Regions from separate parts of the Bradyrhizobium sp. UFLA05-89 genome, predicted to be linked through region 1. Evidence: riboswitches for the same ligand, from Rfam matches in the RefSeq annotation. Region 1 holds a riboswitch; each other region holds the start of a gene.
The links. Region 1 has a riboswitch for cobalamin ahead of SO139_RS10055 (ribonucleoside-diphosphate reductase subunit alpha). Riboswitches for the same ligand answer to the same signal wherever they lie in the genome.
Positions count from the first base shown of each region.

Region 2: another riboswitch for cobalamin. It lies ahead of metE (5-methyltetrahydropteroyltriglutamate--homocysteine S-methyltransferase); the one in region 1 lies ahead of SO139_RS10055 (ribonucleoside-diphosphate reductase subunit alpha).
Region 3: another riboswitch for cobalamin. It lies ahead of SO139_RS24810 (DUF1636 family protein); the one in region 1 lies ahead of SO139_RS10055 (ribonucleoside-diphosphate reductase subunit alpha).

Region 1 is NZ_JBANBA010000014.1:10,416-18,488, forward strand. It holds gene SO139_RS10050 (ribonucleotide-diphosphate reductase subunit beta) at 1-568, opposite strand, end outside; gene SO139_RS10055 (ribonucleoside-diphosphate reductase subunit alpha) at 579-3,485, opposite strand; cobalamin riboswitch at 3,605-3,824, opposite strand; gene SO139_RS10060 (hypothetical protein) at 4,050-4,631, opposite strand; gene SO139_RS10065 (DUF6925 family protein) at 4,694-5,701, opposite strand; gene SO139_RS10070 (TonB-dependent receptor) at 5,743-7,998, opposite strand.
Region 2 is NZ_JBANBA010000044.1:352-8,424, forward strand. It holds gene SO139_RS22590 (Rieske 2Fe-2S domain-containing protein) at 32-637, opposite strand; gene SO139_RS22595 (hypothetical protein) at 552-755, opposite strand; partial or broken gene metE (5-methyltetrahydropteroyltriglutamate--homocysteine S-methyltransferase) at 799-3,122, opposite strand; cobalamin riboswitch at 3,228-3,452, opposite strand; gene prpB (methylisocitrate lyase) at 3,486-4,409, opposite strand; gene prpC (bifunctional 2-methylcitrate synthase/citrate synthase) at 4,421-5,602, opposite strand; gene SO139_RS22615 (MmgE/PrpD family protein) at 5,642-7,159, opposite strand; gene SO139_RS22620 (acyl-CoA thioesterase) at 7,172-7,492, opposite strand; gene SO139_RS22625 (short-chain fatty acyl-CoA regulator family protein) at 7,748-8,073, shown strand, end outside.
Region 3 is NZ_JBANBA010000051.1:43,953-52,025, forward strand. It holds gene SO139_RS24800 (cobyric acid synthase) at 1-1,064, opposite strand, end outside; gene cobO (cob(I)yrinic acid a,c-diamide adenosyltransferase) at 1,072-1,707, opposite strand; cobalamin riboswitch at 1,748-1,965, shown strand; gene SO139_RS24810 (DUF1636 family protein) at 2,059-2,433, shown strand; gene cobW (cobalamin biosynthesis protein CobW) at 2,430-3,479, shown strand; gene cobN (cobaltochelatase subunit CobN) at 3,479-6,727, shown strand; gene cobG (precorrin-3B synthase) at 6,724-7,887, shown strand; gene SO139_RS24830 (precorrin-8X methylmutase) at 7,887-8,073, shown strand, end outside.

The DNA.
Region 1 (8,073 bases):
TGTCGGTGATCGACGGCACCTCGCGGTACATGTTGAACAGCTCACCCTCGTCGAGGCCGAGGCTTTCCACGATGTACTGGAAAGTGTGGGTGTGCACCGCCTCCTCAAAAGCCTGCCGCAGCAGATACTGCCTGCATTCCGGATTGGTCAGATGACGGTAGATCGCCAGAACGATGTTGTTGGCGACCAGCGATTCCGAGGCCGCGAAGAAGCCGAGATTGCGCTTGATCGCGCGCCGCTCGTCCTCGGTCAGGCCGTCCCGCGACTTCCACAGCGCGATGTCAGCCTGCATCGAGACTTCGGTCGGCATCCAGTGATTGTTGCAGCCGGAGAGATATTTCTCCCAGGCCCATTTGTACTTCAGCGGCAGCAGCTGGTTGACGTCGGCGCGGCAGTTGATCATCCGCTTCTCGTCGACCGAGACGCGGCCGCCGGCGCGGTCGATCGACCCCAGGCCGGTCGGATCGACCGGCTCGAGCTTGAGCTGGGTCTGCGGACGCAGCGCCGTGGTGAGGGCTGGCGCGGCCGGAGCCGCCGCCGTGGTTTCAGTATCGGACCAATCAAGCATCGTCATTTCCTCACTGGCACGCTTCGCATTCGGGATCGTTGATCCGGCAGGCCTTGATGCCGTCGAGATCGGGCGCCGCCGCGGCCGGGATCATGATCGGCGCGTGCGAGGCGCCGCCCGATGCCGACACCGCGTTGAGCTTGCCGTCGGTGCCCTTCAGCGTCGATTTTTCGACATGCGTGGCGCTGCGCGAGCGCAGGTAATAGGTCGTCTTCAGGCCGCGCCGCCAGGCCAGCCGGTAAAGCGTATCGAGCTTCTTGCCGGAGGGATTGGCGATGTAGAGGTTGAGCGACTGCGACTGGTCGATCCATTTCTGCCGGCGCGCGGCCGCCTCGATCAGCCAGGCACTGTCGATCTCGAAGGCGGTGGCGTAGAGCGCCTTGAGATCGTCAGGAACGCGGTCGATCTGGCCGACGCTGCCGTCGAAATATTTGAGGTCGGAGACCATCACCTCGTCCCACAGTCCCCTCGCCTTCAGGTCGCGGACCAGGAACTCGTTCACGACCGTAAAGTCGCCGGACATGTTCGATTTGACGAACAGGTTCTGGTAGTTCGGCTCGATCGACTGCGAGACACCGCAGATGTTTGAGATCGTCGCGGTCGGGGCGATCGCCATGACGTTCGAGTTGCGCATGCCGCGGGAGGTGACCTTGTTGCGCAGGTGGTCCCAGTCGAGCGTCGAAGAGCGGTCGGCGTCGAGGCCGCCACGGGCGTCGGCGACGAACTGGATGGAGTCGAGCGGCAAAATGCCCTTCGACCACAGCGAGCCCTCGAAGCTCGGATAACGGCCACGCTCGGCGGCGAGATCCGACGATGCTTCGATGGCGTGGTAAGAGATCGCTTCCATACTGGTGTCGGCGAACGCCACGGCCGCGTCCGACGCGATCGGGATGCGCTGAACCTGAAGCGCCTCCTGGAAGCCCATCAAGCCGAGGCCGACCGGCCGGTGGCGCATGTTGGAGCGGCGCGCCTCCGGGATGGTGTAGAAGTTGATGTCGATGACGTTGTCGAGCATCCGCACCGCTGATGTCACCGTCCGCTTCAGCTTGGCCTGGTCAAGACCATTGGACCCAACATGGGCGAGCATGTTGATGGAGCCGAGATTGCAGACCGCGACCTCGTCGCCCGAGGTGTTCAGGGTGATCTCGGTGCAGAGGTTCGACGAGTGGATCACGCCCATGTGCCGCTGCGGCGAGCGCAAATTGCAGGGATCCTTGAAGGTGATCCAGGGATGACCGGTCTCGAACACCATGGTCAGCATGCGGCGCCACAGATCGGTCGCGCGGACCGTCTTGGACACCCGCATGCCGCCGGCCTTCGCCTTGGCTTCATAAGCCTCGTAAGCCGACTTGAACGCCTCGCCGTAGCGGTCGTGCAAATCGGGCGTCTCGTCCGGCGAGAACAGCGTCCACTCGCCGTCGGCATCGACGCGCTGCATGAACAAGTCCGGCACCCAATTGGCGGTGTTCATGTCGTGGGTGCGGCGGCGGTCGTCGCCGGTGTTCTTCCGCAGATCGAGGAACTCCTCGATGTCGACGTGCCAGGTTTCGAGATAGGCGCAGACCGCGCCCTTGCGCTTGCCGCCTTGGTTGACGGCGATCGCAGTGTCGTTGGCGACCTTCAGGAACGGGATGATGCCCTGGCTCTCGCCGTTGGTGCCCTTGATATGGGCGCCGAGACCGCGCACCGGCGTCCAGTCGTTACCGAGGCCGCCCGAATATTTTGCCAGCAGCGCATTGTCCTTGATCGACTTGAAAATACCGTCGAGGTCGTCGGAGACGGTGGTGAGGAAGCAGGACGAGAGCTGCGGGCGCAGCGTGCCCGAGTTGAACAGCGTCGGAGTCGAGGCCATGAAGTCGAACGACGACAGCAAATCGTAGAACTCGATCGCCTTGGCTTCGCGGTCAATCTCGCGCACCGCCAGGCCCATGGCCACGCGCATGAAGAAGGCCTGCGGCAGCTCGATCCGCTTGCCATGCTCATGCAGGAAGTAGCGGTCGTAGAGCGTCTGGAGGCCGAGGAACTGGAAGTTCAGATCGCGCTCGGGCTTCAGCGCCGCCGCGATCCGACCGAGATCGAAGCGGGCGAGCTCGGGATCGAGCAACTCGGCGGCGATGCCGGTCTTCACATAGGCCGGGAAGTATTCGGCATAGCGCGTCACCATGTCCGCCTGTGAAGCGGATGTCGGCACGCTGTGGACGTAGGACAGCACCTCGCCGCGGAGCTTGTCGAGCAGCAGGCGCGCACTGACATAGGCGTAGTTCGGCTCCTGCTCGACCAGCGTGCGGGCGGCCATGATCGAGGCCAGCGCCAGTTCGTCCTGGCTGATGCCATCGTAGAGATTGCGCGTGGTTTCGGCGAGCACGGGCGCAGCGGAGACACCGTCGAGCCCGGCGCAGGCTTCGCCGACGATCAGCGCGAGGCGCTTGCTGTCGAGACCGACGCGCGAACCGTCGGCAAGCGTAACGTGGAGTGCTGGGGCAGCGACGGGCACGGCCTGATGAGCAGCAGCTTCCTCCGCACGCTGGCGGGTACGTTCATCGCGATACAGCACGTAGGCGCGGGCCACCTTGTGGTGCTCGCTGCGCATCAACGCAAGCTCGACCTGATCCTGGACGTCCTCGATGTGGAAGGTGCGGCCCTCGCCGGCACGACGGTGCAATGCCGCGACCACTTCCGCAGTCAGTTGCTCGACGCTCTCGTGGACGCGGCGTGAAGCGACCGCGGTGTTTCCTTCCACGGCGAGGAAGGCCTTGGTCATCGCGACCGCGATCTTCGCCTGGTCGAACGGGGTGACCTTGCCGTTGCGGCGGATGATCTGCATGGCGGGCTCGCTGGGAACGGCAGCGAGCGACTCTGGACGCAACTGGATGATGGGAGCGGAGACAGTCTCCGCGTGGTGCATATTGGTAGACATCAAGGGCCCCGTGATGCGCGCGTTATGTTTGAGCGGGGCAAGACGAGGACGCTGCAGAAACGCCGGCAACGGAGTGCCGACGGCGCATGCAAGCGACCGCCGGGACACCCCGCCCGTGGACGTTCAGTTGCGTCGCGGCAGGTCTCCTGGCTCGCAGGTCATAGCTTTCTCCCCGTCTTCCCGGCGCGAACAGGCACCAGTGACGATTGTTTGGGAGCAGCTCGCTGCTGACAGTTGCGGGGGCAGCGCCGGAATTCCGCACCTCAGGCGCGGTTCACCGGCTTCCCTCTTAGCCACTAAATCTTGCGATCCAGCGGAACCGTGACACCCATATGTGGTGATATTCGCGGCGAAGTGTCAATGATCGATTAACGCGTCGGCCGGTTTTTGTCTGTGGAATGCGGGAATTTCACAGCTATCCACCGACATCCCGCGATTCGGCGGCTGCGCGCAATCAGTTCCGTTACGGGGTTTTCGCGGGGAATGGGGAATGCCAATTCATCGTGCTTGGCGAATCAGGCGGGAGCAACCGAACGGAGGTCGTCGCGTCGCCGCCTTCGTCGTTCACGTCGAAATCGCGCGTCGCCGCCCAAGCGGATTGAGCAGGCGAACGATCTCGCAGGCTGCAACAAGACCGACCAACCAGGCGGCGCTGCGCAGCCCAATCCGTGTCACTATGGCGAGAGTGAAGGCGCCCTCGCCGCCCAGGAACGGCGTCATGGCGAACAGAGTGAGCTCATAGGCCGCGTAGGCACAAACCAACGTGACCGCCAGAACCACAGCCGTGTGGTTCTGCGGGAGCGCACCGAGAATGGCTGACGAGACAGCGGTAGCGGCGAGCGCCGCTGCCCCGATCGCGAAGCCCCAGGCGATCGTGTTGGCATCGACCGGATAGTGCAGCACGCCAAATCCGATCGCCTGATTGACCAGCCATGCACCCGTGACGACGAGGAGTGCCGGACGCAACCGCAACAACGCGGCTGCAACGACTGCGAAGGCCGCAAACGGAGTCGCGCAGGCAAATACGAAGCTTGCCAGCGCACAGGCCGTCACCAGCAGACCGAAGGCGAACATCGGAGCGTTGCGCGGCTCAACCGGGTGCAAACGAAAGCCGTCAGCGGCGGCGGGCAGAACGTTGAAGGCCATTGGAAAATCTCCTCTCCTGCAATTGTAGCGACATCTGTTGCTGCGGGACAGCCTTTTGGCGGTCAGTGAAGGGCATCCATGGGATTTTCGGGCTCGGCAAGGTCGATCCGGTCATACGCGGCGAGCCATTCGATGATCGTCTGCGACAGCGGTCCGGCCGCGGCCAACTGCCGAAGCGTCACCCGAACGGTCGCGCGGCCGAGGCGGTCGTTCCGAACGGTCAGCGCATCAGGGTCTCGCCCCGCCATCACGGCCGCCATGATGTCTCGCTTGAGCGCGACGGACCCCGGCTCGCCATATTGCTCAAGGAAGGTCTGGAATGCCGCTTGATGTTGCGTCCGAAATTCATGCTTTCGACCGAATTGATCGCGAAGCGGATGCGCCGGATAGAAATGGGCGCAGGGAACCCAGCCGTCCGGAACCGGCTCCGTTGCCGCGTGCGTCCGACCATGCGCAAGCAGCTTCGGCAGGACATGCGTGTGTGGCCCGTCGGGACTGCGACCATCAGGTGGCGGGATCGGCTGGAACACCTCGGCCCGCCCGACTCGGCTGATGAAAACGCGGTGCGGATTGGCAGCGAGAATGATGCGCATCGCATCGTTCCCCGGCGCAAACACCGATCGGCCGACTCTTTCACGGAGCGCCGCAACGACGTGCCGATCTGCTATGCGAATGCAAGCGTCGATCTGCAATGTGCCAAGGCCGAGATCAAACAGGATGCCGCTGCGATCCCTGCCTCGCAGAGCATCGTCGTCGGCTCCGACCTCCGTCAACGTGGTACGCCCGTGCATCCCACACGAGCCAAGCGGAAGACACAGCGCCACGCGATGACTCCAGCTCTCGCTCGTCGGCGATTCCGAGGCGAACAGGCGCAGCTTTGGCGTTGACAGGATTTGAATCCCGCCCTTGTCCGTGACGATACTGATCATCGCCTCGTCGCAACGCAGATCGGCCGGCTCGGCCTGATCGCGTGTGAACTCGGCGATCGCCCCGAAAGTGCCCACACTCCAGCCCGCCTCAACGTCAGCAAGCTGACCGGCAAGGACGTCCATCACTCCGGCTGCCGTCATCCGAGATCCCTCGCCGCGCGACCTCTGGCGCGGCCCTTAGACTAGAAAGTCGCGCCAGCCTTCAAGAGATAGGTGCGGCCGGGAAGCGGATAGGCGCTGAACCGCCCGTCGGTGAAGGTACTCGCGATCGCATAGTCGTAATAGAGCGCGTTGAGCACATTGTTGACGGTGAAGGACCAAAAATAGCGCTCATACTGTCCGCTGAGCTTGAGATCGATCGTGCCATTGGCAGGAATTGGCTTTTGGGTTCCGGCCTGGTCGTTATCCATCCGCCGCTCGCTCCAGAAGCGCGCGGTGGCATCGAACACGACGTAATTCTGCCAGATGTTCCAGGTGACGCCAACATTCGCGGTGTAGCGCGACACCAGCGGCACGTCATTGCCCGCCCAAATCCCTTCGCGGAAGACCGCACGAGTAACCGCCATGCCTGAACGCAATAGCAGCGCGTCGTTGATGCGGACAGAGAGACTGGTCTCGGAGCCGTAGCGGCGGGTCGGATCGAGATTGACGTTGTAGAAAAGCACTGGGTTGAAATGGATCTCATTGGTGAGGTCCATCAGATAAAGGCTGCTCTGCATTTGCAGTCCGCCAGCCTTGATGCGCAGACCGCCCTCGACATCCTGTGATGTCTGAGTCTTGAGCTGGAATGTTTGCGGGATCGACGCAAACGTCACGGGATCGAACGAAGGCCCCGATGACACCCGCTCGTCGACATCAGGCGTCCGAAATGCACGCGCGCCTCGGCCGAACAAAGTAAACACGTCGTTGAGACGCTGCTCGACACCGAGGTGCAGCGCATATTGGGTTTCGCTGCTATTGAGCGGCAGCGCGCCGATGTCGGCGTTGAACGGAGCTGTAGGATCGAAATTGTCACGCGCCGACAAGTTGACGTTCTGCACGCGCGCGCCGTAGGAGACGTCGGTCGTCGGCGTGACACCCAGCGTATGCTGGAAGTAGCCGGCAACCGTCTGTTGCCTGAGGTCGTAATTGTGCCACGGTGCCAGGCCCTGGCCGGCGCCGCGATCCTGTTGGTAGCTCGCATCATAGTAGTCGATACCGGTCAGCAACTGCGAGGGCATGCCGAACAGCAGGCTCTTCACGCTCAGTCGCGGCGTGATCGACCACGTCGTCAGATTGGCTTCGAGATAGGTCGAGGTGAAGAGAGCCGGCACCGGCGTTGGACTGGAGAAAAATGCGCTCTGCTGCTTCTTGTCGCGCACGCCGCCGTCGACAATCAGATCAACGCCGTTGACGAGTGTCTTCGTGAAACCTGCGGTCGCACTCCAGCCCTGCTGGTTGGCGTAGTCGAAGGGCGTGCTGGTGCCTCTTCGATCCGTTGCGAGTTGGTCGAGCCCGATCGACGGATCGACGAGGCGGCCGCCCGGCAACCTCAGTTCCTGGTTGTCACCCGTGACGGTGAGAAACGCCGTCAGATCGGGCGTCGAGTAGTTCAGATTGCCGACGCCGTTTTCCTGGGAGTAGCGATTGTTATCGCGGTAGCCGTCGGTCTTGACGACATTGCCGTAAAACGAGGTCGACCAGGGACCAGAGGTGAGCGAGGTCGAAACGTTGCCGAGCCTGGTGTTGAACGAACCGAATCCGGCTTCGATGCGCGCCGTGACGGGTGGCCCGCTAACACCGTTTTTGGTGATGATATTGATGACGCCGCCAACCGCATTGTCGCCGTAAAGCACTGCGCCGGAATTGCCGCGCGTGATCTCGATGCGCTCGATGGAATTGAGCGGGATGGTGGAGAGATCCACCTGCGCCATGTCGATGTCGTTCAGCCGCCGCCCGTTGATCAGGACCAGCGTATTTGCCGTGGCGAAAGCGCCGAAGCCGCGCAGGTCGACGCTAGTCTTGGCCGCCACCGGGCCGCCGTAAAGCGTCGTGATCTGGGCACCCGGGGTCTGCGTCGTGATGATCTCGGCGAGCGACTGCGCCGGCGAATGTGCGATGTCGGCGGCGGTGATAACGGTGGTCGCCGCTCCGACGATCCCTCCGCCGCTGGCGACTGTCTGGTTGCCCGCCGCCGGCGGGGGTGTGCTATCGGCCGCCGGAGTGCCACGGGCGGTGACGTTTGGCGCGGCGCGACGCCTCGTCGTTTCGCCATCGCCGGTCGCTCTGGCGCGCGTGCGGTTCGGGTCGTCCGACTTGGTCACTTCCACGGGCGGTAGTTGCTCTGCAACAGTCTGGGCGCGGGCCGCCCCGGCCTCAATAAGAGCAGCAGAGACGATCACGGTTGATGCGAGCAGAGCCACGCGGCGGCGCCGGATAGCGGCAGAAACGGGAGACATACAACAGGCCTCGGTATGACGTCAGTGGCACGTCACAGCGAACGAGGCTTTACGGCGGAGCGATCGATTGCTCCG
Region 2 (8,073 bases), on a different contig from region 1:
TGGTTCGTCGGTGCAGGATGGTTCATGTCCATCAGGTTCTCGTGCATGAAAGTGTAATGGCAATTGACGACCCGTCCGAACCGTCGCGTCTTGTAGGCGCGATCCGCGGCGGCGCTAAGCGTCGTGGGCAGCGGCTTGGCGGCAGGTGGCCCGGCCATACCAGCACGACGCCATCCAGCTCGCAGCACGGATAGGCGCGCACGCCGTTGGGAAGCCCTTGCCGAGATAGGGAACGTCGACGCAGCGACCCGCAGCGACCCGAGGAGTCGTAGCTCCTGCCGTGATAGCAGCAGTGCAGGTGGCAATTCCTGACAACGCCCTTCGACAGCGGAACCCACCGGTGGGCGCAGCGATCTTCCAGCGCAAACAGATCGCCATTGTCGGCGCGAACAATGACGATGGGCTCGCCCGCAAACGAGGAAGCAAAGGCAGATCCGCGATTCACCTCATGCGACCACGCCAGGCGATACCGGTGTTCGGGGTGCGAGCCGATCTTCCGAAGGTCGGCCGACACCGGACTTGCGCCGATGCCGGCGGGTTCGTTACCGGCTTCACGAAGCGGACACCTCCGATGTACCGAGGTGGATGGCGAGGATCTCTTCAGGAGTCTCCCGAACCTCGATCCGCTGCTCCCCACTGCCGACGAACTCCAGCATCGTCTTGTCGCCATCGCGCCACATCCCGCCGATTAACGAGAAATTGACGTGATAGGGCTTGCCGCCGCCAAAACGGGTGCATTTGATCCAGAAGCGCATCGGCAGTCTCCGTGCAGGAACGGGAGGTAAGGCTACGTCGGCATCAAGACGCCTTGCGCAATTCGCGTGCGGCGGCGACCATGTTGACGAGTGCAGGTCGAACTTCTTCCCATTTGCGGGTCTTCAGGCCGCAATCGGGATTGATCCAGAGCTGCGAGTCCGACAGTCGCTTCCGGGCCAGCGTGATGAGATCCCGCATCTCGCTGGTCTCGGGGACGCGCGGCGAGTGGATATCGTAGACGCCCGGGCCGATGTCGTTCGGATATTTGAAGCTGGTGAAAGCATCGAGCAGCTCCATCTTCGAGCGCGACGTCTCGATCGAGATGACGTCGGCGTCCATGGCCGCAATCGCGTCGATGATGGCGTTGAACTCCGAATAGCACATGTGGGTGTGGATCTGCGTGGCGTCTGCGACGCCGGTCGAGCAGATGCGGAAGCTCTCCACGGCCCAGTCGAGATAGGTGTTCCACTCGGAATGACGCAGCGGCAGACCCTCCCGAAGCGCGGCTTCATCGATCTGGATCATGGTCGCTCCGGCCTGTTCGAGGTCGGTAACCTCGTCGCGGATCGCGAGCGCGATCTGCCGGCAGGTGTCGCTCCGCGGAAGATCGTCGCGCACGAATGACCAGTTCAGGATCGTCACCGGCCCGGTGAGCATCGCCTTCATCGGCTTCTTCGTCAGCGACTGCGAATAGCGCCACCAGTCGACCGTCATTGTCCGCGAGACATCGCCGAACAGGATCGGCGGGCGGACGTAGCGGGAGCCGTAGGACTGCACCCAGCCATACCGGGTGAAGACGAAGCCGGAGAGCTGCTCGCCAAAATACTGCACCATGTCGTTGCGTTCGAACTCGCCATGGACGAGCACGTCGAGCCCGATCTCCTCCTGCCAGCGCACCGTGCGGGCGGTTTCCTCCTTGAGGAACTGCTCGTACTGTGCGTCGGTCAGCTTGCCTTGGCATGCGCGGCGCGGGCATTGCGCACGTCCGCGGTCTGCGGGAACGAGCCGATCGTCGTCGTCGGGAAGGCCGGAAGGCCAAAGCGCTTGCGTTGGATCTCCGCGCGGCTCGCAAAAGCGCTGGTACGACGGCGCATGGCGTCGTCGATCGCCGCCATGCGTTTGGCGACCGCCGCGTCGTGGATCTTGGGTGAGATCTGGCGGGCTTTCGCGGCCTTGTCCGAAGCGGCGAGGGCATCGGCGACGCTGTCATCGCCTGCGAGGGCCCTCGCTAGCGTGGACAGCTCCGCGATCTTCTGCACCGAGAAGGCAAGCCAGCTCTTGACGTCGGGATCGAGGCCGGTCTCAAGCTCGAGATCGATCGGCGTATGCAGCAGCGAACAGGACGGCGCGATCTGCACGCGGCCGGCGCCGAGCCTGGCAATGATCGGCTTGTAGCGGTCGATCAGCGCCGACAGGTTGGAGCGCCAGACGTTACGGCCGTCGATGACACCGAGCGAGATCACGAGGTCGGCGCGGGCGCCGGATTCGACCTGGCTCAGCTGCTGCGGCGCGCGGATCAGGTCGACGTGCAGCCCGGCTACCGGGAGCGCCAGAGCGGTTGCAAGGTTGTCGCCAATCGCGCCGAAATAGGTGGCGAGCATGATCTTGACGTTGGGCACGTCCTTGGCGAAGCGCGCATAGGCGCGCTGGAGTGCGTTCCGCTCGATCTCATTGAGATCGAGCACTAGGCAAGGCTCGTCGATCTGGACCCATTCAGCGCCGCGCTTGGCGAGCTCCTGGAGAACGTCGACATAGACGGGCAGCAGGCCATCGAGCAGCGAGATCGGATCGACCGCCGCGTCATGGCTTTTGCCGAGCTTCAGGAAGGTGACGGGACCGACCAGCACCGGACGGGTCTGATAGCCGAGCGCCTTGGCTTCATCGTACTCCTGGATCACCTTGCGCGAGGAGAGCTTGAAGGTCTGGCCCTTGTGAAATTCCGGAACCATGTAGTGGTAGTTGGTGTCGAACCACTTGGTCATTTCCTGCGCTGTTGCACCATGGCCATGATGGGCGTGACCGCAACTCGCGTCGTGTGCGTCGCCCTGTGATCCGCGTGCCATCGCGAAATAGGTCTTGAGCGAGACCAGGCCGCCCTTCCAGCCGTAGGCATCGGGGATGGCGCCAACCATGACACTGGTGTCGAGCACCTGGTCGTAAAGCGAGAAATCGCTCGACGGGATGATGGTTGCGCCGAGCGATTTCTGGCGTGCCCAGTTGGCAGCACGGAGTCCGGCTGCGGCTTCGAGAAGCTGCTGCTCGCTGATCTTGCCGGCCCAAAAACCTTCGAGCGCGAGCTTGAGTTCGCGGCGTGGCCCGATGCGGGGCGTGCCGAGTGTTGCGACTGGAAGTGAAAGAGAAGTCATAGCTTTAACCCCATTGTGGTGGGGGCAAAAGGCCATGGCGGACGCAGGCAGGGCAGCCGCAGATGCGGCAGCTGCTTGGCGTACCACCGGGACACCCCGCCCGTGGACGATTATGTTGTCGGGGCAGGTCTCCTGGCTCGCGGGTCGTCGCCTGCACCCGGGCCTTCCCGAAGCTTTCGCTTCAGTGACACGATTGGATGCGAGCTCGCCGCTTACAGTTGCGGGGGCAGCGCCGGCATTGCTTCAGTCCGAACGGACCGGGAGCGCACCGGCTTCCCTCTTAGCTCCAGATCAAGCGGGACCCGGAGAACCTCGACGTTTTCGATTATCTGCATCGATGGGGTGCCGTCAACCTCTCGCCGTTCACTTGCGCTGTGGCATACCGGCCGGAACGACCGTTCTTACGATCGATGAATCCAGTGCCTCGTAGTCGTGCAGTCCAATCGTGGCGTAGAGCTCCGCACGCGTCTGCATGCGGTCGACGAGCTTATGCGTGCCACCATCGCGCGAAATCGCAGCATAAAGTTCTGCTTGCGCCTTGTTTGCCACGCGCAACGAGGACACGGGCCAGATCACCATGGCGTAGCCCATCGCCTCGAACTCCGCGGCTGTGAAGAACGGCGTCTTTCCAAACTCGGTCATATTGGCGAGCAGAGGCACGCCGGGCATGCGCTCGGCAAAGGCGCGGAACATCTCGGCAGTGTTGAGCGCTTCGGGGAAGATCGCATCGGCCCCCGCTTCCATGTAAAGCTTGGCGCGGGCGACCGCCCCGTCGAGGCCTTCGCTTGCGGCAGCATCAGTCCTGGCGATGATCACGAGATTGCGACGGGTTTTCGCCGCGGCTGCGACCTTGGCCGCCATGTCATGTGCATCGGCGATCTTCTTGTCGTTCAGATGGCCGCATTTCTTCGGCAGGACCTGGTCTTCGAGATGAAGCGCGGCCGCGCCCGCATCTTCGAACACGCGCGTGGCATGCATGACGTTGAGCGCCTCGCCGTAGCCGGTGTCGGCGTCGACGAGAAGGGGCAGGCCCGATGCGCGGACGATTTGGCGGATGAAGAAGGCGACTTCATCCACGGTGATGATACCGAGATCAGGCAGACCCATCGATGCTGTCATCGCAGCGCCCGAGAGATACAGCCCCTCGAAGCCGGCTGTCTTGGCCTGGAGCGCCGCCATGCCGTTGTGTGCGCCGGGAAGTCTCAGGATGCCTGGCCGCTTCAGCAACGCGCGGAAGCGGAGGCCAGCGGCCTCTTGTGGCAGATCGGCGGCAACGAGATAGGGCATCTGGCAGTTCCTCAGGCGGCGCGGATCGACGAGCGCAATCCGCTGCGTTGTGCGAGCGGCACGAAGATCAGGTTCTCCGGGCCGACATAATTTGCCGACGGCCGGATGATCTTGTTGTCGATGCGCTGCTCGATGACGTGGGCAGCCCACCCCGACGTGCGGGCGATCACGAACAGTGGTGTGAACATCGCGGTCGGCACCCCCATCATGTGATAGGACACTGCACTGAACCAGTCGAGATTTGCGAACATCTTCTTGGTCTCGGCCATCACGGCTTCGATCCGGTCGGCGATCTCGAACATCTTCATCGAGCCTGCCTCGTGCGACAAGCGGCGTGCGACCTCCTTGATCACCTTGTTGCGGGGATCGGCGATCGTATAGACGGGGTGGCCGAACCCGATCACGACCTCCTTGGCGGCGATCCGGCGGCGGATGTCAGCATCGGCCTCGTCCACGTCACCGTAGCGCTTTTGCACCTCGAATGCGACCTCGTTGGCGCCGCCATGCTTCGGCCCGCGCAGCGCGCCGATCGCGCCGGTGATGGCCGAATACATGTCGGCTCCGGTGCCGGCGATCGAGCGGGCGGTGAAGGTCGAGGCATTGAACTCGTGCTCGGCGTAGAGGTTGAGCGAGGTATGCATGGCACGGACATGCGAGTCCGACGGCTTACGGCCGTGCAGAAGATGCAGGAAATGTCCGCCGATCGTGTCGTCGTCGGTCTCGACGTCGACGCGCCGGCCATTCTGGGCGAAGTGGTGCCAGTAGAGCAGCATCGAGCCGAGCGAGGCCATCAGGCGATCCGCGATGTCGCGCGCGCCTGGATGATTGTGATCGGAGGCTTCCGGCAGCACGCAGCCGAGCGTGGAGACGCCGCTGCGCATAACGTCCATCGGATGCGCCGCGGCGGGGAGGGCCTCCAGGGCAGCCTTCACGACGTTCGGCAGGCCGCGCAGGCCCTTCAGCTTGGCCTTGTAGGCGGCAAGCTCAGCCGGCGTCGGCAGGCTGCCGTGCACGAGCAGATGGGCGATCTCCTCGAATTCGCAGGTCTCTGCGACATCGAGGATGTCATAGCCGCGATAGTGCAGATCGTTGCCGGTGCGGCCGACGGTGCAGAGCGCGGTGTTGCCGGCAACGATGCCGGACAGCGCAACCGATTTCTTGGGCGCCGGCTTTGAAGACACTTCGTTCGTCATGATGCCAATCCCTTGATTTACGAAAGCGCTGAGTTAGCCTTAGCGGCCCGACCAATCGAAGATGCCGGTCGATCCCTTAGCGCCGAGCTGCGATGAATCGACGGTGAAGGTGAGCCCGATGAGATCGCCGGCCTTCAGCTCGGGCAGGCGCTCGACCAGGCCGAGCAAGCGATCCTGCTCGGCCGGTGCGATGACGCCGTCGGCGAGGCTGCGGAATTTTGCGACATATTGCGGCCGCGCGAGCGGGCGCGCGCCGAGCGGGTGCGCATCCGCCACAGCAAGCTCGTCGCTGACGATGGAGCCGCCCTTGAGCGTGACGACGACGCGGCCGCCGAATGCCTTCTGCTTAGGATCGTGGCTGTGATAGCGCTGTGTCCAGGCGGGATCTTCGACCGTCGAGATCTTGTGCCACAGTGCGACGGTCTCGGGACGCGCCGCTCGCTCCGGGGCGTAGGACTTCTGGTGATGCCAGCCGCCGTCTTCGAGCGCGACCGCGAAGATGTACAAGATGGAATGGTCGAGCGTCTCGCGGCTGGCCTTCGGGTCCATCTTCTGCGGATCATTGGCGCCGGTGCCGATCACGTAATGACTGTGATGGCTGGTGTGGATCACGATGCTTTCGATCTTGGTGGGATCACCGATCTTCGGGCCCATCCGGCGCGCCAGATCGATCAGGGCCTGGCTCTGATACTCCGCCGAATGTTCCTTGGTGTAGGTATCGAGGATGGCGCGCTTCGGCTCGCCCTTCTCCGGCAAGGGGACGACGTATTGTGCTTTCGGACCTGACAGCAGCCACGCGATAAATCCATCTTCGCCCTCCCAGGCGGGCGAGGGCGCGCCTTCGCCGCGCATGACGCGGTCGACCGCCTCTATCGCCATCTTGCCGGCAAAGGCCGGTGCGTAGGCTTTCCAGCTCGAGATTTCGCCCTTGCGCGACTGGCGCGTAGTGGTGGTGACATGCAGTGCCTGCTGTACGGCCTGATAGATCGTCTCGATCGGCAGGCCAAGCGCGGTGCCGATGCCGGCGGCGGCCGACGGGCCGAGATGGGCGATGTGGTCGATCTTGTGCTCGTGCAGGCAGATGCCCTTCACCAGATTGACCTGGATCTCATAGCCGGTCGCAAGGCCCCGGATCAGCGCGGCGCCGTCGAGGCCGCAGTGCTGGGCCGCTGCCAGGATCGGTGGAATATTGTCGCCTGGGTGCGAATAGTCGGCGGCGAGGAACGTGTCGTGGAAGTCGAGTTCGCGAACCGCAACGCCGTTGGCCCAGGCGGCCCATTCCGGCGAGATGCGCTGGACTTGCGGCAAGCCGAACACTGTTGCACCGGGCTTGAAAGGGTGCGTGACGGCCTGGGCGCGTGCGCTCGCCACCGGCCGACGCGCAATGGAAGCCGCGGCAACGGCGGCGTTGTCGATGATGCGGTTGCCGATCATCTCGATCACGGCCGGCTCGACCGCGACCGGATCAGAGGCGACCTCGGCGATCTTCCAGGCGAGCTGGTCCGCCCGTGCCAGATGCTCGGAGGACTTGTAGGTGCGGACGTTGTGCGATTTCACGATCGGGAATCCTCAAGGCGTTGTTGGAAGAGAGCGAATCGACGGCGTCGGCTTTCCGGCCGCGTCGACCGCGGCCATCTCGAACGAGCCCTGCATGGCGATCCGACGAGAGCCGGCGGCGAGCGCTTCTGCGACGATCTCGACCGCGACCGTCATCGACGAACGGCCGAGGCGTTCGACCTGCGCGGTTAGTTCGACGAGTTCGCCGACGCGGACGGGCTCGTGGAATTGCACCTTGTCGGAGGTCGCCATCACCACCGCACAACGGGCTCGGCGGTTGGCCGCGACAAATGCTGCCTTGCCCATCAGGCTCAGGGCGTTGCCGCCGAACAAGGTGCCAAAATGGTTGGCTTATTCGGGGAAGACGACCTCGACGAAGCGTGTCGGCTCGTTCGGGTCCGGCGGCTGGTTCGAGAGCGGCCTGCATGGCGCGATATCCGATGACCCTTGTTCAAGGACCCTTGCAACTCGGTCTGCTGTTCGCAATATCTGCAAAGCCAAAACCCGCGTATAGCACTGAAAAGGTGAAGCTTTGCGAAGCCGAGGTCGTGAATTTGCAAAGTTTGCAAAGTCGACAGGGGACGCCGGATGAAGAAGGCATTCATGGGCGTGCGCCTGAAGCGTCTGCGCGAGGAGCGCAGATTGACACAGCAGGCGCTCGCTTCGGCCATTGGAATTTCCCTGAGCTATCTCAATCAGCTCGAAAACAATCAGCGGCCCCTCACCATCGCTGTGCTGCTCAAGCTCAACGCCGCCTTCGGCGTCGACGTTCAGTTGTTCTCGGAGGATGACGAAGCCCGGCTCGTCGCCGATTTGCGGGAGGCGCTGTCCGATCCCGAGATCGGCGAGACGATATCGTCCGCTGAGCTGCGGGAGCTCGCGCTCAACATGCCGGCGCTGGGGAGGGCCGTGGT
Region 3 (8,073 bases), on a different contig from region 1:
GCTGTCGCGCCGGTCGAGCCCTCGATGCCTTCGGGATCATCCACGCTGCGGCCGAGCATCTGGTAGCCGCCGCAGACACCCAGCACGTGCCCGCCGCGGCGGTGATGTGCGAGGAGATCGATGTCCCAGCCTTGCGCGCGCAGGAAGGCGAGGTCGCCGCGCGTCGATTTCGAGCCAGGGATGATGACGAGCTGTACGTCGCCCGCGATGGCTTCGCCGGGACGGACCATCACGAGGTCAACGTTTGGTTCGAGCTTGAGCGGATCGAGATCGTCGAAATTGGCGATCCGCGACAGCGCCAGAAACGCGATCTTGCATCTGCCGGGCCTTCGCGCGTCGCCCAATCCCAGTGCATCCTCGGCCGGCAATTCGCCGGCGCGGTTAAACCAGGGCAGCACGCCAAAGCCGCGCCAGGATGTCTTGTCCTGGATCAGCCGGTAGCCGTCGTCGAACAGCGTGGGATCACCGCGGAACTTGTTGATGACGAACCCCTGGATCATCGCGGCATCGTCAGGATCGATCACGGTCTTGATGCCGACGAGCTGCGCGATGACGCCGCCGCGGTCGATGTCGCCGACCAGCACCACCGGAACATCAGCCTTGCGGGCAAAGCCCATATTGGCGATGTCGGCCTTGCGCAGATTGACTTCGGCCGGGCTGCCGGCGCCTTCGACCAGCACGAGATCGGCGCGCGTCTTCAGCCGTTCGAAGCTTTCGAGCACGGCGCCCATCAGCGTCGGCTTCATCGCCGCGTAGTCGCGGGCGCGCGCGGTGGCGATGCGCTTGCCTTGGACGATGACTTGCGCGCCGACATCGGTCTCGGGCTTGAGCAGCACGGGATTCATGTCGGTGTGCGGCTCGACGCCGGCGGCGAGCGCCTGGAGCGCCTGCGCGCGGCCGATCTCTCCGCCATCGACGGTCACCGCCGCATTGTTCGACATGTTCTGCGGCTTGAAGGGAAGCACGCGCAGGCCGCGGCGCTTTGCGGCACGCGCAAGGCCCGCGACGACGAGCGACTTGCCCACGTCCGAGCCCGCTCCCTGGATCATCAATGCGCGCGCCATCGAAGTCTCAGAACTCGACGCCGGCTTGTGCCTTGATGCCGGAGCGGAACGGATGTTTCACCAGCGTCATCTCGGTGACGAGATCGGCGATCTCGATCAGCTCGTCCTTGGCGTTGCGTCCGGTGAGGACGACATGCGTCAGCGGCGGCTTCTGCGTTTTCAGGAAGTCGACGACCTCGGCAATATCGAGATAGTCGTAGCGCATTGCGATGTTGATCTCGTCGAGCACGACCATGCGCAAATTGGGGTCGAGGATCAGCTCCTTCGCCTTCTCCCAGCCGGCCTTCGCCGCGGCGATGTCGCGGGCGCGGTCCTGCGTCTCCCAGGTAAAACCTTCGCCCATGGCGTGGAACTGGCAGAGATCGCCAAAATGCCCGGTGAGCAGGCGGCGCTCGCCGGTATCCCAGGCGCCCTTGATGAACTGGACGACCGCGCAAGGGAAGCCATGCGCGACGCAACGAACGATCATGCCGAAGGCGGAGGAGGACTTGCCCTTGCCCGCGCCGGTATGGACGATGATCAGCCCCTTTTCGCCGCTCTTGGTCGCCATGATCTTGTCGCGGGCAACCTTCTTCTTCGCCATTTTCGTGGCATGCCGGGCGTCGGTGTCTTGCACCGCTGGGGTATCCGGTTCAGGCGTCATCTGAAATGGTCCTTCGGCTTGACAAGTGGCGGCCATGGGCAAATGGTGGGCCAGTGTTGGTTCCTGTCCTACGACAGGCGAAGAGGGAATGCGATAGGGCTCGAATCGGCAAGATTCGTGTTCGAAAAGCAGCCGCCCCCGCGACCGTGACCGGAGAGATGCCCGAAGCCACTGATCCCATGGGATCGGGAAGGCGGGGATCGAAGGGAAATACCCTGCTCCGCAAGCCGGGAGACCTGCCAGCGCGACTGTTTTGGACCGGCGGACGGGGTGTTCCGCGACGGGGAAACGGACCCTCTTTCGAGCGGTTCGTGCGCCTCATCGCCTCCCGCAGATATCCTGGAAGGGGCGATGGCCGTCACACTTCACGTTTGTATCACCTGCCGCGCCGGGCAGACACCCGGCGAAGGTGAAGCCACGCCCGGCGCACGGCTGCATGCCGCGATCCTCGAGGCCGGCGTGCCCGAGGGCGTCAACCTGGTTCCCGTCGAATGCCTCTCGGCGTGTAGCCAGGGCTGCTCGGTCGCACTCAGCGCGCCGGGCCGATGGTCCTACGTCTACGGCCGCCTGTCGGATGCCAATGCGAACGATGTGATCGCAGGCGCTTCGGCTTACGCGGCTGCGCCCGACGGCATCGTGCCATGGCGCAGCCGCCCCGAAATCTTCCGCAAGCAATCGCTTGCCCGCATTCCCCCCATCGCCGTCGTGCCGGAGGCCGCCGAATGAACACGCTCGCAAAAGTCCCGGTCACGGTCGTCACGGGTTTTCTGGGATCAGGCAAGACGACGCTGATCCAGCATCTGATCAGCAATGCCAACGGCAAGAAGCTCGCGGTGCTCGTCAACGAATTCGGCAGCGAAGGTGTTGACGGCGAGATCCTGAAATCCTGCGCAGATGCCAATTGCCCGGAGGAAAACATCGTCGAACTCGCCAATGGCTGCATCTGCTGCACCGTGGCCGACGATTTCATTCCGGCGATGGAGCAACTGCTCGCACGTCGGGTGAGGCCGGATCATATTCTGATCGAAACGTCGGGGCTGGCCTTGCCGAAGCCGCTGCTGAAAGCGTTCGACTGGCCGGAGATCCGCTCACGCATCACGGTCGACGGCGTGATTGCGCTCGCCGACGCCGAGGCTGTCGCGGCCGGACGCTTCGCGCCCGATCCGGCTGCGGTGGAGGCGCAGCGCGCGGCGGATGAGAATCTCGATCACGAGACGCCGCTGTCGGAGGTGTTCGAGGACCAGATCGCCTGCGCCGATATCGTGCTCCTGACCAAGGCCGATCTTGCCGGCGCGGCGGGACTCGAAGCAGCGAAGGCGGCGATCGCGGCGGAAATGCCGCGCCCCGTTCCAATGCTGCCGGTCGTCGACGGCGCGGTGGACTTGCGCGTGATCCTCGGTCTTGAGGCGGCGGCCGAAGATGATCTCGCCGCGCGCCCCTCGCATCACGACGGCGAGGACGATCACGAGCACAATGATTTCAACTCCGTCGTGATCGATCTGCCTGAGGTCGTCGACGTCGAGGCGCTGATCGCCTCGGTGCAACGGCTGGCGCGCGAGCAGAACGTGCTGCGCGCAAAGGGCTATATCGCGGTCAAGGGCAAACCGATGCGGCTGTTGCTGCAATCGGTCGGCGAACGCGTGCGGCACCAGTTCGATCAGCCCTGGGGCGTGCGTCCCCGGCAATCCAAGCTGGTCGTGATCGGCGAGCATGGCGACATCGACGAGACCGCGATCAAGGCAGGACTTGGTATCTCAGGGCTTGGGATCTGATGCACGTCGTCTTCCGCGAGAGCCGTGGTCTGGAAGAGACTGCGACGCCAAGGGACATCGGCCAGGATCCGGCCGATCTCGTGGTGCTCTCGTTCTCGGACTCAGATCTCGCCGCGTTCGCGGCTGGTTGGCGGCGAGGGTGCGCGAGCCTGCCGTCGCTGCGGCTGGCGAATCTCGCCGAGCTGCGTCATCCGTTGTCGGTCGACACCTATATCGAGCGGACGCTGTCGCAAGCGCGCGGCATTCTGCTGCGCCTGATCGGCGGCGAGTCCTATTGGGCGTATGGGCTTGCAGCCCTGCAGCAACTGGCGAAGGACCGCGGCATCGCGCTTGCCGTGTTGCCAGCGGATGGTCGCGACGATGAACGGCTGGATGCGTTCTCGACCTTGCCGGTCTCGACGCTCAGACGGCTGAAAGTGCTCTGCGACAAGGGCGGACCGGTCGCCGCACAAGCCGCGATCGCGCAGCTTGCGCTGGCCTCGGGTCTCTATGCGGGACCGGTGGTAGGTGAGATCGAGGTTCCCGAGATTGGATTTTACGAGCCGGGAAGCGGCGTTGTCGGGGCGCTGCCCGACCCCGGCGGAAAACCTCGCGCGATCGTGACCTTCTATCGCTCTTATCTCACGGCCGCCGATACTGCGCCCGTCGATGCGCTGATCGCAGCGCTGCGCGAGAGAGGTTTCGAAGCCTTTGGTGTCTTCGTTACATCGTTGAAAGCGCCCGGCGTGGCGGATTGGCTACGCGCACTGTTTGCACAATGTCTGCCAGCGGCCATCGTCAACGCGACGGCGTTCTCTGCGCTTGGCGATGACGGCACGACGCCGTTCGATGCTGCGTCATGCCCGGTCTTCCAGGTCGCGCTCTCCACGGCACGTCGTGAGGACTGGGCCGAGTCGCTCCGCGGTCTCTCGCCGGGCGATCTTGCGATGCACGTCGTGCTGCCGGAGGTCGACGGCCGCGTGTTTGCGGGCGTGGTGAGCTTCAAGTCGGCTGGCGAGCGCGATCCTGATCTGCAATTCGCGCATCTCGCCCATCGGCCGGACGAAGAGCGCATTGCCGCCGTCGTTGCGCGCGTGGCGGCCTGGCAGCGGCTCGCGGAGAAGCCGGCAAGCGAGAAGCGGCTGGCGATCGTGCTCTCCAACTATCCCGGTCGGCCGCACCAGATCGCCCACGCGGTCGGGCTCGATGCGCTTGCGTCCGTCGAGGCGCTGCTCTCTGATCTCAGCGAAGCTGGCTTCGATGTTGAACCACAGAGTGCTCTCGGCGATCACTTGCTGAAACAGGAATTGACGTGGAGCGCAGCCGATTATCGCGCGGCGCTTTCCCGCCTTCCGCAGGCATTGCAGGACGATCTGGCCCGCGCCTGGGGGCCGCCGGAGAATGATCCGAGCTGCCGCGGCGGCGCATTTCATTTCGCGGCGATCAGAAGCGGCAAGGCTATCATCGCGGTGCAGCCGGAACGTGGCTATGTCAGTCACCGCGACGCCGACTATCACGATCTTTCGCGCACCCCGCGCCATGCCTATGTCGCGTTCTATCTCTGGCTCCGGCAGCAGGGCATGGACGCCGTCGTGCACATGGGCGCGCATGGCACGCTGGAATGGCTGCCGGGGAAATCCGTGGCGTTGTCGTCGTCCTGCTGGCCCGAGGCGCTGATCGGCGGTCTGCCTGTCGTCTATCCCTTCATCGTCAACGACCCCGGCGAGGCCGCGCAGGCCAAGCGGCGCACCGGTGCGGTGACGATCGGCCATCTGCCACCGGCGCTGGCGAAGTCCGCGGTGCCGGAGGGCTTGCGCCGGCTCGAGCAGCTGCTCGACGAATATTCGACCGCCGACGGCCTCGATCCCGCGCGCCGGCACCGGCTCATTGCCGCTATCCGCGACGAGGCGCACGCGGCCGGCCTCGACGCCGACCTCGGCCTTGCCGCATCGGCGCTATCTGCCGAAGCGATTCCACGCATCGACCGTTTCGTCTGCGATCTCAAGGAAAGCCAGTTCGGCGATGGCCTGCATGTGTTCGGTCGGGGGATTTGCGGCGAAGCGGAGAGGGACGCGCTCATTGCGGCGCTGTCCGGCAGGCGCGTCGCCCCCGGGCCAGCGGGCTCGCCCTATCGCGGGCGCCAGGACGTGCTGCCGACCGGGCGCAACCTGTTCGCCGTCGATCCGCGCGCCGTGCCGACGCCGTCGGCGCATGCGCAAGGTGTGAAGCTCGCCGAAGAACTGTTGCGCCGCCACTTGCAGGATCACGGCGACTGGCCGAAGGGGCTCGTCGTCGATCTCTGGGGGTCCGCGACCATGCGCACGGCGGGTGAGGAGTTTGCGATGGCGTTGCATCTGGCCGGGCTCGCGCCGCGCTGGGATCACGCATCAGGACGCGTGACTGGCTACGACATGATCGCGCTGGCCGAGCTCGGCCGTCCTCGCATCGACGTCACACTTCGCGTGTCGGGACTGTTCCGCGACGTCTTCGCGGGTCTCGCCCAATTGTTCGAGGCAGCCAGCGAGGCACTCTCGACCCGCGAAGACGAGGGTAACGAAAATCCCTATCGCACGCGCGCCGCGCGCGTGTTCGGGCCACGTCCCGGACAATATGGCGTCGGCCTCTCCTCGATACCGGATGTCTTCACTGAAGGTTCGCGTGAGGCGGCCGGCGAGGCCTGGCTGTCGGCGTCATCCTGGGCGTTGTCTTCAGACGGCGAGATGCGGCCCGATCGCGCCGGCATCGAGACGAGGCTCGCCAGCGCCAACGCCTTCGTCCATGTGCAGGATCTGCCAGAGACAGACCTGCTGCTCGCCGCCGACTATGCCGCGCATGAGGCGGGCGTTGCGGCTGCGGCGGCAAAGCTAGGCGTGGCCGCGCCGTCGCTCTATCACCTCGACGCGACGCGGCCCGACCAGCCGCAGGCGCGCGCGCTTACGGAAGAGATTTCGCGCGTCGTTCGCGCCCGCGCCGCCAACCCGGACTGGATCGCAGGCATGATGCGCCATGGTTTTCGCGGCGCTGCCGAGATCACTGCGACGCTCGAGCACATGGCCGCATTCGCGCATCTGGCGGGCGCCGTGCCGCCGCATCTGTTCGATGTCTATTATGATGCGACCCTAGGCAACGACGATGTCCGGTCGTTCATGGCGCGGGAAAATCCGGCCGCCTTGGCTGCGATCGAAATCTGCTTCGCTCGCCTGCACGAAGCCGCCCTCTGGAAGACCCGCCGCAACTCGATCGCGGCGGCGCTGAAGGAGGCCTCATGAGCGCGGTCGCGATCAAGGGCTGGTGTCCCGGCGCGCTGCGGCCGATGCTGTCGGGTGACGGCCTCGTGGTCCGCGTGCGCCCGCATGGCGGCCGGCTGGCGGCGGCGCAGGCGGCAGGCATTGCGGAGCTTGCCGCGCGGTATGGCAACGGTTTGATCGACGTGACCAGCCGGGCCAATCTTCAAGTGAGGGGCGTGACCGAGGCGGCGCATCTGCCTCTCCTCGACGGCCTCGCGCAATTGGGCCTGCTCGATTCCGATCCGGAGACCGAATCACGACGCAATATTCTGGTGACGCCATTCTGGAACGCCGGCGACGACACCTGCCTGCTCGCCGACGAGCTCGAGCAGGCTCTTGCGGGTAGCGCGCTCGATCTTCCGACCAAGTTCGGCTTTGCCATTGATGACGGTCGTGAGCGTGTGCTGACGAGCGCATCCGCGGACATCCGGATCGAGCGCGACCGTACGGGGGCGCTCATGGTGCGTGCCGATGGCGCGCAACTTGGGCGCGCGGTTACGCGGCGAGAAGTTGTGACCGCGGCGCTCGCGCTGGCAGAGTGGTTCGTGGCATCCCGTGACGCCAAGGTCAGGCGAGGGCGGATGGCAGCGCATATCGCTGCCGGCGCGAAATTGCCTGACGCCTTGCGTGGCGGGGTCGAGCCTGCCGTCACGGCAGCTGCAGCCCGTCCCGATCTTTACCCGCAAGGCGCGATGATTGGTGCGGCCTTTGGGCAGTTGCCGCATTCGGCGCTCACTCATCTTGCCTCTTGCGCGTCGGCGCTGCGCATGACGCCGTGGCGGATGATTTTGGCGGAGGGCATGCGCGAGTTGCCGGGCGGTGAAGGCCTCATCACCCGGGCCGATGATCCCGCGCTGCGCGTGATCGCCTGTAGCGGCGCGCCGCGTTGCCGTGAGGCACATGCCGACACCCGCGCGCTTGCTGCCGCGCTCGCGCCTCACATCGCGCCTGATGCGCGGCTTCACGTCTCCGGCTGCGCCAAGGGTTGCGCGCATTCGGGACCGGCAACGCTTACGCTCGTTGCAACTCGTGACGGATTTGATCTCGTCCGTTGCGGCTCGACCCGCGATATGCCTGTGCGGCGTGGTCTGAGCGGCGCCGAGATCGTCAAAAATCCCTCCGTGCTAATGGGAGGGCGCTGATGCCGCACGTGTACGAGACCGACGGCGCGGCGATCTATCGGCAATCCTTTGCGACCATCCGTGCCGAGGCCGACCTCGCGCGCTTCACGCCGGACGAAGAGCAGGTCGTCGTGCGCATGATCCATGCCGCTGGGATGGTTGGGCTCGAGGTGAATGTCCGCTTCACGCCCGGCATGGCGCGCACCG